3 regions of the Pseudarthrobacter sp. 05T312 genome follow, and region 3 is predicted to be linked to each of the others. Evidence: riboswitches for the same ligand, from Rfam matches in the RefSeq annotation. Region 3 holds a riboswitch; each other region holds the start of a gene.
What was found. A riboswitch is a leader RNA that binds a small molecule or an ion and turns the genes downstream of it on or off. The one in region 3 is predicted to bind cyclic di-AMP.

Region 1: it holds a riboswitch for cyclic di-AMP, as region 3 does, so the genes downstream of both, AC1DIP_RS08365 (LysM peptidoglycan-binding domain-containing protein) here and AC1DIP_RS12820 (peptidoglycan DD-metalloendopeptidase family protein) in region 3, are expected to answer to the same signal.
Region 2: it holds a riboswitch for cyclic di-AMP, as region 3 does, so the genes downstream of both, AC1DIP_RS18190 (aggregation-promoting factor C-terminal-like domain-containing protein) here and AC1DIP_RS12820 (peptidoglycan DD-metalloendopeptidase family protein) in region 3, are expected to answer to the same signal.

The regions. Positions count from the first base shown of each region.
Region 1 is NZ_JBFTLY010000004.1:144,200-149,288, reverse strand. Features, by position in the region: gene AC1DIP_RS08380 (mycothiol transferase) at 8-532, shown strand; gene AC1DIP_RS08375 (ribonuclease Z) at 525-1,472, shown strand; gene AC1DIP_RS08370 (protein adenylyltransferase SelO) at 1,456-2,919, shown strand; gene AC1DIP_RS08365 (LysM peptidoglycan-binding domain-containing protein) at 3,028-3,867, opposite strand; cyclic di-AMP (ydaO/yuaA leader) riboswitch at 3,871-4,041, opposite strand; gene AC1DIP_RS08360 (aggregation-promoting factor C-terminal-like domain-containing protein) at 4,293-5,089, shown strand, end outside.
Region 2 is NZ_JBFTLY010000018.1:82,854-87,942, forward strand. Features, by position in the region: gene AC1DIP_RS18185 (ArnT family glycosyltransferase) at 1-1,671, shown strand, start outside; cyclic di-AMP (ydaO/yuaA leader) riboswitch at 1,869-2,032, shown strand; gene AC1DIP_RS18190 (aggregation-promoting factor C-terminal-like domain-containing protein) at 2,038-2,748, shown strand; gene AC1DIP_RS18195 (VOC family protein) at 2,925-3,329, opposite strand; gene upp (uracil phosphoribosyltransferase) at 3,434-4,069, opposite strand; gene AC1DIP_RS18205 (phosphatase PAP2 family protein) at 4,082-4,906, opposite strand; gene AC1DIP_RS18210 (deaminase) at 4,962-5,089, shown strand, end outside.
Region 3 is NZ_JBFTLY010000008.1:134,661-139,749, forward strand. Features, by position in the region: gene AC1DIP_RS12805 (HNH endonuclease) at 1-330, opposite strand, end outside; gene AC1DIP_RS12810 (NlpC/P60 family protein) at 602-1,375, opposite strand; gene AC1DIP_RS12815 (NlpC/P60 family protein) at 1,539-2,219, opposite strand; cyclic di-AMP (ydaO/yuaA leader) riboswitch at 2,290-2,468, opposite strand; gene AC1DIP_RS12820 (peptidoglycan DD-metalloendopeptidase family protein) at 2,597-3,424, opposite strand; cyclic di-AMP (ydaO/yuaA leader) riboswitch at 3,429-3,629, opposite strand; gene AC1DIP_RS12825 (iron-dependent transcriptional repressor DtxR) at 3,778-4,479, opposite strand; gene serC (phosphoserine transaminase) at 4,774-5,089, shown strand, end outside.

The DNA of each region.
Region 1 (5,089 bases), on a different contig from region 3:
GAGAACCATGCAATCCAAGGAACTGCTGCAGGAAGCCTTCGGCCGGCTCCCCGGCCTGGTCCGGCAGGCACTCGACGGCCTCGAGGCAGCGCAGCTGCAGCACCGCCCGGGCGGCCACGGCAATTCGATAGCCTGGCTGATCTGGCATACGGGCCGGGTCGAAGATGCGCAGATGGCCTCCGCCGCGGGCCTGGAACAGGTCTGGATGGCGGAGGGATTCGTAGGCCGCTTTGGCCTTCCGCTCGGCGAGCGCGACACAGGCTATGGGCACTCCAGTGAGCAGGTCGATGCCGTCACGGCGCCCCGGGAACTGCTCCAGGAGTACTACGATGCGGTTCACCGCCAGACCGCCAGGGTGCTCGATGGCATCGGCGACTCCGACCTGGACCGCGTGGTTGACAGGCACTGGGATCCGCCGGTGACCTTTGGGGTGCGCCTCGTCAGCATCCTGGGGGACTGCCTCCAGCATGTCGGCCAGGCAGCCTACGCGCGGGGCCTGCACCCGGGGACGGCGGACGCCCGGGGTGCGTGAACTGGTGATACTGGGCACCGCCTCCCAGGTCCCTACGCGGACCCGGAACCACAACGGTTGCTTTCTGCGGTGGGACGGTGCGGGCCTGCTCTTCGACCCCGGCGAGGGCACACAGCGCCAGATGATCCACGCCGGCGTGGCGGCCGGCCACATCACCAGGATCTGCCTCACCCACGTGCACGGAGACCACTGCTACGGCCTGCCAGGGGTGCTGTCCCGCATGGCATTGGACCGCGTGCCGCACCCCGTCCATTTGCACTATCCGGCCTCCGGCGAGGCGGTGGTGCGGGCGCTGGTGTCGGTGAGTTCACCCGGAATCGACCTTCGGCTCCACCCGCATTCGGGTCCCGGGCCCGTGGCGGAGGGCCTGGAGGTCCGGCCGCTCAAGCACCGCATCGAGACGTTCGGCTACCTGCTCCGGGAGGCTGACGGGCGAACACTGTTGCCGGAGCGGTTGCGGGCGGCAGGAATTGCCGGCCCGGACGTGGGCCGGCTGCAACGCGACGGCGTCCTTGGGGTAGTCAGGCTGGAGGACGTAAGCATCCCCAGGCCGGGCCAGCGCTTCGCCTTCATCATGGATACGGCGCCGTGCCCCGGCGCCGAAGAGCTGGCGGATGGGGCGGACCTGTTGGTCGCCGAGTCGACCTTCAGTGACGACGACGACGCCCTGGCAGGTCGGTACCTCCACCTCACTGCCGGGCGGGCGGGGGCCCTCGCGGCGTCCGCCGGCGCACGCACCCTGGTGCTCACCCACTTTTCCGCACGGTACGGTGACGACGTTTCCGTCCTGGCAGACCAGGCCCAGGCGCGGGCCCCGGGGGTTACCGTGATCGCCGCCAAGGACCTTGACCGCATCCCTGTTCCGCGGCGGCGGCAGCCGGAGCGGGAGGCTGCCGGCCCAACAACGGCGATAGGGTTAAACCATGACGGCAGCAGCTGAATCCACGGTCACGTTCGATGGCCGTTTCGCCCGGGAACTGGCGGAACTCGCCGTACCCTGGCGGGCCGAGGAAGCGCCCAGCCCGGAGCTTCTCGTCCTGAATGACAAACTGGCAGCAGACCTGGGCCTTGACCCGCAGTACCTGCGCAGCCCCGAGGGTGTGCGGCTTTTGGTGGGAAACCACGTTCCAGCGGGTGCTACACCTGTGGCACAGGCGTACGCCGGACATCAGTTTGGCGGGTACTCGCCGCTGCTCGGTGACGGGCGGGCCCTGCTGTTGGGCGAGGTCATTGACCGGCGGGGCCGCCTCCTGGACGTCCACCTCAAAGGCTCGGGGCGGACGCCCTTCGCCCGCGCCGGGGATGGCCGTGCCGTCGTCGGGCCCATGCTGCGTGAATACATTGTCAGTGAGGCCATGCATGCACTGCGCATCCCCACCACCCGTTCGCTCGCCGTGGTGGCCACCGGGCGGCAGGTCCGGCGCGATGATATGCTGCCCGGCGCCGTCCTGGCGCGGGTAGCGGGCAGCCACCTGCGCGTTGGCAGCTTCCAGTACGCGCGCGCAACCGAAAACATGGACCTCCTGAAGCGCCTGGCGGACCATGCCATCAGCAGGCACTACCCGCATGCGGCCGGTGCCGCCAACCCCTACCTTGCGCTGTTCGCCGCGGTCGTTTCCGCCCAGGCAGAGCTCATCGCCCGGTGGATGCTCGTCGGCTTCGTGCACGGGGTCATGAATACGGACAACATGACCATCTCGGGGGAGACCATCGATTACGGGCCCTGCGCGTTTATGGACGCCTTCAACCCCGCCGCCGTCTACAGTTCCATCGACGTCGGCGGACGCTATGCCTATGCCAACCAGCCGGTCCTGGCCGAATGGAACCTGGCCAGGCTCGCCGAGGCCATGCTGCCGCTGATTGACCAGGACCCGGAGAAAGCCGTGGCCCCGGCAGTGGAGGTCCTGGGCGGTTTCCGGGGCCAGTACAGCAAGGCCTGGACCCGCGGAATGACGGCCAAGCTGGGCCTGGACAGCGCCGATGAAAACGGCGTTGCCGGGGCCCTGGTGGATGATGTCCTCGACATCCTCAAGGACGGACCCGTGGACTACACCCTGTTCTTCCGCAACCTGGGTAAAGCCGCCCGTGGGGACCGCCGGCCCGTGCGCGGCATGGTCCCTGACCTTGCCGCCCTCGATTCCTGGCTGGTGCGGTGGCACGAGCTCAAGCCGGCCGCGGAGCTGATGGACAGCGTGAATCCCGCGTACATTCCCCGGAATCACCTTGTGGAGGAGGCGCTGTCGGCAGCAACCGGCGGGGACCGGGGGCCGTTGCAGCAACTGCTGGCGGCTGTCAGCGACCCCTTCAATGAACGGCCCGGCCTCGAACGCTATCTTCAAGGGCCCCCTGAGGACTTCGGCAGCTACATGACGTTTTGCGGGACCTGACCGCGGCGGCCCGTCGAGTGCTTTAACGGCAGGAGGGTGGCAGCCGGTTTCCCGGCTGCCACCCTCCCACAATGGTCGGCACCGCCAAGCGGGCCGGACCGGCGAAGACTAGGCTACGCGCACTGCGGAGTACCCGCCGAGCCAGCTGATGGAGTGCACCTCCGTGTCGAAGCCGTTGACGCCGCCGCTGACAACCTGGCCGTTGCCTGCGTAAACGCCCACGTGGCCGGAGGTGATGATCAGGTCACCGGGGGCGGGAGCGCCCACCACCGTGCCGTACTGGAAGAACTGGGTGGGGGCCAGGTCGCCTACGGACTTGCCGACCGAGCGCAGTGCCTTCTCAACCATTGCGGTGCAGTCCTGCTGGACGCCCAGCTGGCTGTAGGCCGAGGCGAGGATCGCGGCTCCGGTGCCCGAGCCGGTAGTGGAAGCTACAGGCGTGGCGGAGGCGTAGGACATGTTCATGCCGGTGTTGGCCGGTGCGGTGGCGGCTGCCGCCTGCACGGGTGCTGCAGCAGGGGCCGGTGCCGGCGCTGCGGTGTAGCCGGCGCCGGGAATCTGGATCTGGTCGCCCGGGTAAATGACCGAGGAAAGGCCCAGGCCGTTGGCGGACAGGACGTCATTGAGGTTGACGCCGTACGCCGCGGCAATGGCGCCGAGGGTGTCGCCGGAAACGACGGTGTGGACATTCCCTGCTGCAGCGGCAGGGGCTGCAGCCGGTGCCGGGGCGGTGGCCTGCACGCTGGTCTGTTCAGTGGTGTCCGGTGCGGTTACACCAGCGTGCGCCGGGGCGCCGACGCCGAACGCAATGCCGGACGCTGCTGCCACAGCAAGCGCCGGGCGGCCCAGTGAGCGGGCCTGCGACTTGGCGGTTACGGCGAGGCCCTCGAGCACAATGGAGCGGGCCGGAGTCGCGCGGTGACGGGCTGGAATGGAATTTTTTGACACGGTTGATCGCCTCTCCCATGCCTGCGGGGTGAGCTGTCGGGTTCGGGCTGGAGATACCCGGCCGGAAGCGGCCCCGCGATGGAGGGAGGCGCTTTCGACTTAACCCCTAGGCCACATGTGGCCGTGGAAACTTGGTTCCCCCGTCCCTGCCAACTGGAGCGGTTGGATCCCATGGTCAGCGGCAGGGCTCGGCATACTGACGGGAATGTCCCGTCTGGGAGGGACACCTGACGACCCTAACCCATGTGCACGCCGATTGTCACATTTAGATAACATACGAGGCTGCCCTCTCGAATTGCGCAAACGTGTGGACGATAAGCCTGCCTGCGGTCTGACCTCGGCTGATGCCAGCGCCGCCGTTCACGGTAACAATGTGGAAACGGCTTCCTGTGTGACCCACCAATCCGCCGGTAAGCTTCGGGACTATGCCCCTGTTCGTGACCACCGCCAGGTTCCCTTTGCTCGGGAGCCTGGTGGCTGTTGCCCTGGCCGCCACCGTTGTCCTTCCGGCCGCTGCCGACGACCCGCCTCCGCCCGGCGGGTACCCCTCTTGGGCAGACGTGCAGGCGGCCCAGTCCTCGGAAGCTTCGAAGGCAGCGGAGATCACCACCATCAACGGGCTGCTGTCCGGCCTTGAGGCAAAGTCTGCGGCGGCAGGGGAAGCGGCCGTCCGCTCGGCGGCCGGGTATGCTGCCGCCGCCGCCGGGCTGCAGGCAGCTTCTTCCCGCCTGGAAACACTGTCCGGCCGGGCCGCCCAGGTCAACGCGGAGTTGGCGCGGTACCGGAAAGACCTCGGCGCCTTGGCAGTCGAGTCCTACAAGACCGGCGGAACCAACGCAGGGTTCTTCGTGGCGCTGGATGCCTTGGGAACCAACAGTGTCCAGGGACTCAACCTGGTAAAGCTCGTGGGGGACAAGACTGCGGCCCTGGTCGCTAAGGCGGCGGCTGCGGAAAAGACCGCCGCCGCCCTTGCCGACCAGGAAAAGGTTGCCAGGAGCGAGCAGGAGCGGCTTTCCGCGGAGGCGAAGGCAACGTTGGATTCCGCCCGCGCGGCCCAGGATTCGCTGGCCCGGCAAGTCGCGGAGGGACAGCGGCATGGCGGCGAACTGACAGCCCAGCTCGCAGCCCTGAAGGGCACGACGGCGGCCCTTGAGGGTGAGTACCGCCAGGGCCAGGCGGCGCAGGCAGCCTACGAGGCGGCCCAGGCGGCCAAGCGCGCCGC
Region 2 (5,089 bases), on a different contig from region 3:
CTTGCGGTGCGCCGGGCAGCGGCACACGCCACCGGTGACGCCGCCCTCGCCCACAGGGCCGGGTTGCTGGGCGCTGCCGTCCTCGCCCTCACGCCGGTTGCCACGCTGATGTTCCGGTTCAACAACCCGGACGCCCTGCTGGTGCTGCTCATGACTGCCGCCGCGTACGGGGTCCTCCGTGCAATCCAGGAGGGCCGGTTGCGCTGGCTCCTGCTGGCCGGCGTGTTCCTGGGCTTAGGCTTCCTGGCCAAGCAACTGCAGGTCCTGCTGGTGGTTCCCGGGTTCGCCGTGGCCTACCTGGTCGCGGCGCCGGGCAGGCTGGGCCGGCGCCTCCTGGGGCTGGCGGCGGCGGGGGCAGCGATGGTGGTTTCCGCGGGCTGGTGGCTCGCGGCCGTGGAGCTGACGCCTGCCGGCATGCGGCCCTACATTGGCGGGTCGCAGGACAACTCCATCCTGGAACTCACCCTTGGCTACAACGGGTTGGGGCGGCTGACGGGCGACGAGACGGGCAGCGTGGGCGGCGGCAACGGGTGGGGCGTCCCCGGCCTGTTCCGGATGTTCAACAGCGAGTTCGGGGGCCAGATAGCGTGGCTGCTTCCCTCCGCCCTGATCCTTGCGGCGGGCCTGCTGTGGGTGGGCCGGCGGGCACCGCGGACGGATCCGGTGCGTGCGTCGGTGGTGGCCTGGGGCTCGTGGGTCCTGGTGACGGGCCTGGTGTTCAGCTTCATGGCCGGCATCATCCACCCCTACTACGCTGTGGCGCTCGCGCCGGGAATTGCTGGGCTTACCGGCCTGGGCGCTGTCCTCCTGTGGCAGCACAGGCAGCAGCCGGCCGCTGCAATCCTGCTCGCGGCGGCGGTGGCAGCGGCCGCCCTGACGGCGTTTTCGCTGCTGGGCACCACATCGGCCTACGGTCCGTGGCTGCGCTGGCTGGTGCTGGCAGCAGGCCTGGCCGCGGCGGCCGGAGTGGGCCTCAACCGGTTCCTGGGCCGCCGCTCCCTGCAGCGGACGACGGCGGCGCTCGCCGTTGCTGCGTCGCTCGCCGGGCCGCTGGCCTACTCCGTCTCCACGGCGTCGGCGGCGCACAGCGGGGCAATCGTCAGCGCAGGACCCACGACAGGGTTCGGTGCGGGGCCGGGCGGCGCACCCGGTGGCGCCGGGGGCAACCGGAACGGATTCGGCCCCAGTGGCACGGGGAGCACGGGCAACGCAGCCCAAGGCACACCGGGACAAGGCACACGAGGACAAGGCTTCCGGCAGCAAGGCACCCAAGGCGGCACGGGGTTTGCCGGGAACCGCAGCGGAGGCATGGGCGGGCTCCTGGGTGCACCCACGCCGTCGGCCGACCTGGTCACCGCGCTCCAGGCCGGGGCGTCAAGCTACACCTGGGCCGCGGCCGTGGTGGGTTCCAACAACGCCGCCGGTTACCAACTGGCAACCGAACTTCCGGTCATGGCGGTGGGCGGCTTCAACGGCACCGACCCCTCCCCAACGCTGGCGCAGTTCCAGGAGCTGGTGTCCCAGGGAAGGATCCATTTCTTCATCGCGGGCGGAACCATGCGTTCCTCCAGCGGCTCGGATGAGGCAACCCGGATTACTGAGTGGGTGGCAGCCAATTTCCAGGCGCAGAGCATCGGCGGCACCACGGTGTACGCCCTGTCTGGCCAGTAGCGAAGCAGTCCGGCCCGGGCCGGAAGTCCCTGCGGGCCGGACTGCCTCAGGCCATCACTCCTCCGTTCGCGCTGCCGCAAACCGACGCGCTGGATCCGTGACTTCCGTTACCTAAACGTGACTTCCGCTTAATCTTCCTGTACCGTCGATTGGGTGCGGTCCCCGTTCGGACCGCATATCCCGGGTTGACGCCAAGCTCTGCCGCTTCCCCGGATTCCGATTGAGCAACGGCAGAGGCGGGGGACCCACCGTCCCGGGCAATAACTGCCCTTGGGGTTAAGCCAGTACGTGATTTTCATTCCGTACGGCCGGATGCCCTCATCCGAACCCGACAGCTAACTCCGCAGGTGTGAGAGGCGATCAATCATGTCCAAAAACACGGCAGAATCATGCCTGCACGCTAAACACAGGGCCAAGCAGCAGGCCAAGAAGACCACCCTCGGCCAGCGCGCCGCAGTTCTTGCGGCATCGTGCGCGGTGCTGGTCGGGGTAGGCGCGGCCGGACAGGCCACCAGCAGCATGGCCCCGGCATCGTCCACCCAGTCAAACACGGCAGCAGCTGACGCCCAAATGAGCATCGAGAAGAGCGAAATCCGCTCCAACCCGGTGGAGAGCCCCGCTCCCGCAGCCATCAGCGTAGCGCCGCAGGCGGCTGAACCGGCTCCGGCAGCAGCGCCCGCCGCTCCCGCACCGGCAGCCCCTGCGCCTGCTCCCGCACCGGCGCCCGCCCCTGCCCCCGCACCCGAGCCTGCACCCGCCGTCGCGGTCAACGATCCTGCGGGCGCCCAGGCCTACGCGGCCGGCCAACTGGCCACGTTCGGCTGGGGACCGGACCAGATGCAGTGCCTGCAGACCCTGTGGACCAAGGAATCCGACTGGACCACCACGGCCACCAATCCCAGCAGCGGGGCGTACGGAATCGTCCAATCCCTCCCGGCCGAGAAGATGGCCAGCTCCGGCGCGGACTACCTCACCAACTACCGCACCCAGATCAACTGGGGCCTGGATTACATCAAGAAGAGCTACCAGTCCCCCTGCGGCGCACTGAGCTTCCACCTGGCGCACAACTGGTACTAGGCACCACTCCCCTGCCGCAACGCGACGAAGCGGCACCTTCAGCTGAGCCTTTCCAGCATTGACGGCCGCCCGACGACGCGTCCCGGCCCCCGCCGTCGTACGCCTTGGAGTGGGGCCCGGCAGGAAATACCGCCTAGACTGCGGGCCGCATCCCGAGGGATGCGGCCCACAGTGGTTTAAGGTGCAGGGCTCTGCGCCGCGCCTGCCCCGGGGTTACGCCACGGGATGTACTGGACAGACCACCTGTTGCCGTCCGGATCGGCGAAATACACGAAGTGGCCCCAGTCCTGGACGTCCACGTCGCTGACATCCACGCCGTTGTTCTTCAGGAAGTCCTGAGCTGCCGTGATGTCGCTGACCACCAGCTGCAGGTTTGCGCCGGTGCCGGGAGGTGCGTCCGTCAGCCCCTCGCCAATGCAGATGGAGCAGGCCGAACCGGGCGGCGTAAGCTGCACGAAGCGGATGTCGTCCGAGGGCCGCTCGTCGTAGTCGGCGTTGAAGCCCACCTTGTTGACGTAGAAATCCTTGGCGCGGTCAACGTCGGAGACGGGGACAAAGGCAAGTTCGAGTTTCCAGTCCATCCGCACAGGCTAGCGGCGGCGCACCGGCCCGGAAAGGCCCAGCGCAAATGGGGCCGTCGAAAAAGGCCCTTGTCCCGACAGGTCGAGTCCTGAAAGGCGGGAGGCTACCCGGCGATGCCGTAGAGGCGGTCGCCGGCGTCGCCCAGTCCGGGAACGATGTAGGACTTCTCGTTGAGCTTCTCATCGATGGAGGCCAGGACGATGTGCACGTTGGCGTCGCCGAGTTCCTCCTCCAGCTTGGCCAGGCCCTCCGGAGCCGCGAGCAGGCAGATGCAAGTGACGTCCGAAGCGCCCCGCTTTAACAGGAACTTGATGGCTTCGCGCAGCGTGCCGCCGGTGGCCAGCATGGGGTCCAGGACAAATACCTGCCGGCCGGTCAGGTCCTCGGGGAGGCGCTCGGCGTAGGTGATGATGTCCAGCGTTTCCTCATCCCGGGCCATGCCCAGGAAGCCCACCTCGGCGGTGGGGACCAGCTTGGTCATGCCCTCCAGCATACCCAGGCCTGCGCGCAGGATGGGGACCACCAGCGGGGTGGGCTTGGTGAACGCCGTACCGATGGTGGTGCTGACAGGCGTCTCGATGGTGACGGGCTCGGTGCGGACCTCCCGGGTGGCTTCGTAGGCCAGCAGCGTCACCAGCTCTTCCGTCAGCTGCCGGAAGACCGGCGACGGCGTGTTCTTGTCCCGCAGGACGGTGAGCTTGTGGGCGACCAGGGGGTGGTCAACAACGAGAGTACGCATCCCCCAAAACTATCATCCGGCGGTGTCCTTGTTGTGGCCGCCGTGGGCGTGCTCACTGCCGCCGTCGCCCCTATGGTGCACTTCCTCGGCCACCACGTCGCGGACGATTGGACGGTCGAACGACGGCGCCGCACCGGCATGCTCCCGCCTGCGGACCAAGTGGAACAACCTGTGCGCCAGAATGACCACGCCCACCCAGGTCAGGCCGAGCAGCCACCCGGCCATGACATCGGTCAGCCAGTGGTGGCCAAGGAAGACGCGGCTCAGCCCCATGGCGATGATGAAAAGCGTGCCGGCCGTGATGGCCGAGACGCGGACCACCATGGCCTGGAACTGGAGGCAGATCAGGTACACCACCAGGCTGATCACCACGGTGGTGTTCAGGGTGTGGCCACTGGGGAAAGACGGTGAATCCTCGTAAGGGGGTACCGCATCCGCGTGGTCCGGGCGCGTGCGGCCCACCAGCTTCTTACCGAACGTCGTGGCCATGATGGAGACGGCCGCTGCTCCGCCAATCAGGATGAGGGGCCGCCAGTTCCGGCTGAGGAAGGTCAGCCAGGCGGTGAGGATGCTGGCGAGGATGGGCATTCCGATTCCGCCGCCGATATTGGTGAAGCCGGTAACGAAAGCGTCGAGTCCGGGGCTGCGCAGGCTCTCTGAGAGGGCCAGGGCTGGCTTGTCCAGGTTGGCCAGGCCAGCGGAATCCACCACGTTGTCGTACACCTCGGCGCCCAGCAAGGCCAGGGATACGATGATCGCACCGCCCACGAGGAAGGTGAGGACCAGAGCCGCATACGGCTTGAACCAGAGACCTAGGCGATCCCGAAGAGTGTCCATGGTGCCTCCCGGCGTCGGTCAGTAACCTGAGTATCCTCGAAACTATCATTGAGCCATGCCGTTGCCCGATAAAGAACATCATGCCTGGATGGGCCTTGCGTTGACGGAAGCGCGCCGGGCACTCGCCACGGAGGATGTTCCCATTGGCGCCGTGGTGCTGGGGCCCGACGGCGGGGTGCTGGG
Region 3 (5,089 bases):
CACCAGGTTCTCCCAGGAATCGGCACCCCCACGCGACTTTGGGTGAACGTGGTCGATTGTGTGCGCGGCCTTGCCGCAGTACGCACATTTGTGGCCGTCCCGCCGGAGTACGCCCCTGCGGCTGACTGCCGTTGAGTGGTTGTACCGGGGCCGGATGTAACGGTTGAGGAGGATCACGGACGGGCGGCCCAGGACGTCGGTGGGTCCCACCACCGGGTCGTCCCCCTCGGCAACCACGCTTGCCTTGCCCGTGAGCACAAGCACCAGCGCCCGGCGGAAAGTGATAACCGCCAGCGGTTCATATCCAGCATTCAGAACGAGAGTGCGCATGCACTTACCTCTTCACGGCCGCACCCGTCAGGGGCACGAGGGCCGGCTGCCCTCGGCATGTCCGGGCTATGGATCGACATCACAAGAGTAAACAAAGAAGTGCAAAATCAGGTAATCGCCGCCCCGGAGGCCCATTCCGTCCCCGGGACAGGGAAAAGGCGGGGACTGCGGCGGCAACCCCAGTAAGCGCAAAGGACCCCCGCCTTGCTGGCGGGGGTCCTTTGGCAAGCAGTACACTGGCCGGCGCTGGTTCAGGCCGGCACGGGAATGCCTAACGTACGCGGATGGCTACCGGTCCGGAGCCAACATTGGCGCTGAAGACCACGGTGTCGTTGCCGTTGAAGCCGCCGTGGACGGCCATGCCGTTACCGGCGTAAACGGCGATGTGGGCCATGCCGCCGCCACCGTCGGCGTAGTACAGCAGGTCGCCGGGCTGGGCCTGCGACATGGGCACGGTGTCACCCAGCGACAGGTAGCCTGCCGGCCAGTCGTGGAAGTGGATGCCGACGGCGGCCAGTGCGTTGGTCACCAGCATGGTGCAGTCCTGGTGCACGCCGAGCTGGGCGTAAGCGGCGGAGAGGATGGCTGCACCCTTCCCGCTTGCGGAAACCTGGGGGGCGGGAGCGGTGGGAGCAGAGGCCGTAACAACCTTGGCCGTGGCCTTGGGAGCAGCAACAGGCTGCGCCACCGGAGCGGGAGCAGCTTCCTGCACCTGGACCTGGGGCTCAGGCTCTGCGACGGGAGCCGGCGTGGTGGTGACGGCAGGCTTCTCGTAGCTGATGGCAATGGTGGAAGCTGCGGAAATCGGGGCGTCGACGGCGGATTCGACTTCCAGCTGGGACGCCGGAGCGGAATCGCGCTTGACGTTGGCGTCGGCAGCGTTGGCTGCGAGGCCGCTGGTCAGGACCAGGCCGGAAGCCGCAGCGATAACAGCAGCCTGGCGGCCCATGCCACCGGCGTTGTCGCTGACAGCTTTGGCAATGATGGCGATCGAGTTGGTTTTGGTGACCTCGGCGCGGTGCCGTGCGGTAGCACGAGTCGTCATGAGTTCTCTCTTTCGTTTTTCCTTCGGACCGCGTGTAGGCAGGCAAAGGGGGCTGGACGCGCCGGCATCTTGGGGGTACGCCGGCGCATCCCGAACGGGGATCTGGTTTCTAGCGGAAAAGCTGTGGGCAAAGAAATAGCCCTTGGAGCGCTAAGCCCAAGAACTACTTGTTGAGGTGGTAGTACGAAGAGGTACCGGTGGCTGCGGGCGAGTGCAGCAGCGTGCCCTGGGAGGGGTTAAGCGCGCTGATCATCATGCCGTTGCCGACGTAGATGCCTACGTGCGCGCCACCATTCTGGACAACGAGGTCGCCCGGCTGCGGGGTGGAGGTGGGGGTCATGATGCTCCACGCGTTGGTGCGGGGGATGCTGATCCCGGCCTGCGCGTAGACCCACTGGACGAACCCGGAGCAGTCCCAGCCGGTGACCGGGCTGGTGCCGCCCCACACGTAGGCGTGGCCGATGCCGGTGTAGGCGATGGCTGCAATGCCGGAGGTTGCGGCGGACACAGTCTCGGCGGCCTTGGCGGCGGGAGCGGCGTCCTGGCCTGCGGTCGCGGTGGCGGCGCGCTCGGCTGGTGCGGTGGACTGGGGACGCACCGCTTCGACCTTCGGAGCGGCGGTGGTCTTGACGACCGGGCGCTCGAAGGAAACCGTCGCCGTGGGGGCAGCGGTGACGGCCAGTGCAGTCTGTGCCGAGCCGGATTCGGTGGATGCAGAGACACCGGCGGTGGTGTCAGCTGCGTTTGCCGGCAGGCCCATGCTCAGGATGAGGCCCGATGCGGCTGCCACTACGGCAGCCTGGCGGCCTACGGTCCCGGCATTTGCACTCACGGCCCTGGACACGGCGTCCAAGGGGCTGGTGCGAACCGTTTGCGCACGGTGGCGCGCAGAATGATGGCGTGAAGACACGAAGGTAGCCTCTCCCAATGCCTGCGAGGTGAGCTGTCGGATTCGGATGGGAGTCACCCGGCCACACTGCTTCCTGGGAAGCTCGTGACTTAACCCCAAGGCCTTCTGGAGAGAAGGCCAAAATTGGTTCCCCCGCCCCTGCCAGACGATGAAATGCGAACGGACCTTGAGCGGTGGCAGAGTTAGGCAATCCACTCAAGAGCGTCAACTTCGGAAAAGTTGACGCGAGTTAGACGGTACAGCAGTTTTGTTTCAATGTCACATTCAGGTCACGGCAGGTCACTGCGATCTGAGAGTGAGCAATCATTCGGTTACAGCCAGCCCATGGGATCGACCACTTCGCCGTTGACCTGCACCTCGAAGTGCAGGTGGCAGCCGGTGGAGGCACCCGTAGTGCCGCTGAGTGCCACGACTTCTCCACGGGAGACCGTCTGGCCCACCTTGACGTTGAAGGACGACAGGTGGTTGTACGTGGTTTCCAGCCCGTTGCCATGGTCGATGACCACCCGGTTTCCGCCGCCGAACTGGTGCCAGCCCGCGAAGGTAACGGTGCCGGTCGCAGCGGCCAGGACGGACGTCCCGCATTGCGCCACGAAGTCCTGGCCTCGGTGGAAGTCGCCGGAGCCGCCGGTAATCGGGCTCACCCGGTATCCGAACGGTGAGGCGGTGGTGAGGGTGGCAAGTGGTGCAGCCAGGGTGCCGGCCGACGCGGCCCGGGTGACCGAGCCCGCTGACTGGGCGCTCAGGAGCTGCTTGAGCTTCCCGTCGGGGTCAGCCTGGGTCACCACGGCCGAGCGGCTGAAGTCGATCTGGGCGCCAATATCGGCGGAAATCTGCGGCTGCGGACTGACGGAGGATGCCGCCAGGGGCGCGTTGCCGGACGCATCAGTGGCCATGACCGGGCTGGTGGCGGGCACTGTGACCGTCAGCACCAGGCCGGTGGCGGCCAGGGCGATTCCGGCCTTCTGGCCGATCCCGCTTGCGGCGGCGAATTCCGTTACCTGCCGCAGGGGCCCCCGGCGGCGGCGCGCGTCGCGATGCAGATCGCGGGGGCGCTCCGCTGCTGCGTCTTCGACAACCCGGGGTGCCGAAGGGGGGCTGGCTGCGCGGCGGCGCCCCCTGGAGGTCTGCGTGGTCAAGAAGGGTTCCTCTCTGGAAAAGCCTGCGGAGTTAGCTGTCGGATTCGGGTCAGAGAGATCAAGGACCCGGCCCGTCACGGCAAGCTTCTGCACAGGGGTATTCCCGGAAGAATCCTTCACTGGAGAGGCTTGCTGCTGACGGACTTCACCCCAAGGCAGTCCCCCGCTGCCGCTTGTGGTTCCCCCGCCTCTGCCAGTAACAACTCGTGCACCCGATCCGCTGGCAGAGCTCGGCTCCGGATCGGGTAACGCTTAAGTATCAACGAATGGTTCCACTATAGGGCCTTAAGACCCTAGGTAACAATTCCGTTATCTTTGCTTGGAAGTGCCTCGTCGGGGTACAAGGCCGGGCGTCAGGCCTGGGCCACGGCAACGAAAACGTGGGCGGCGACCTCGGGCGGCAGCTCCAGTGCGCCCTCGATGCCAGAGACCCGCACGGAGATGTAATCACCCACGCGTTCCAGCGCCACGGCGGCACCGGGCCGGATTCCGCCTTCGTCAAGTTGCGCCAGCAGTTCCGGTTCCACCTGGATTGGTTCAGCGAGCCGGCTGATGGTGACAACAGAGGCCGGAGCATAGCCCTTCATGGCCTCGACCAGGCTGATGGCCCCGTCGGCGCCACCGCGGGCAGGCTGTCCACCCAAAGCGGCGAGCCCGGGGATGGGGTTGCCGTAGGGCGATTCGGTGGGGTGGTCCAGCATCTCGTAAATGCGCCGCTCAACCCGCTCGCTCATGACATGTTCCCAGCGGCAGGCTTCGTCATGCACGTAGGCCCAGTCCAGGCCGATGACGTCGGCCAGCAGGCGTTCGGCCAGCCGGTGCTTGCGCATGACCTCGGTGGCCCGCTTGCGGCCGGTGTCCGTAAGTTCCAGGTGCCGGTCACCGGAGACGACCACGAGCCCGTCGCGCTCCATCCTGCCGATGGTCTGGGACACGGTAGGACCGGAGTGGCGCAGGCGCTCGGCAATACGGGCCCGGAGGGCGACGATGTTTTCTTCCTCAAGCTCCAGGATGGTCCTGAGGTACATCTCCGTAGTGTCGATCAGATCCGTCATCCAGCTCAGCTCCTCGAGCGCAGTACCTTGCGTTGTCCCACCGTATCGCCTCTTCCCGCGAGGTAGTTCGGGGGCCAGCTTAGCCTATTTTGAGTTTGTCCGAATAGCCGCGCTTCCTGCGGTACCGCACGGGCGGCCCGTCTCAATGTCTGGACTTTGGGCCCGCCGGCTCCCGCCGCCCCTGCCATTCAGGCAGAATGGTGAAGGCCCGCTGCGCAGCCATCGCCTGCTGCCGGCCGAGCCATGACCCGCCCGTCCGGACCAAACTTTCGTCCCCGCCGAATTGGAGCACCTGTGAGCGACACCAGCATCACGATCCCCGCCGACCTCCTGCCGAAGGATGGGCGGTTCGGCGCCGGCCCGTCCAAGGTCCGCCAGGAACAGATCGATGCGCTGGCAGCAGCGTCCAAGACCATCCTCGGCACCTCGCACCGGCAGGCGCCGGTCAAAAACCTGGTGGGATCTGTCCGCGAAGGGCTGAGCCAGTTCTTCCGCGCCCCGGAGGGCTATGAAGTGGTCCTCGGAGTGGGCGGCTCCACCGCTTTCTGGGACGTCGCCAGCTTCGGCCTCGTGGAGAAGAAGGCCCAGCACCTGTCCTTCGGCGAGTTCG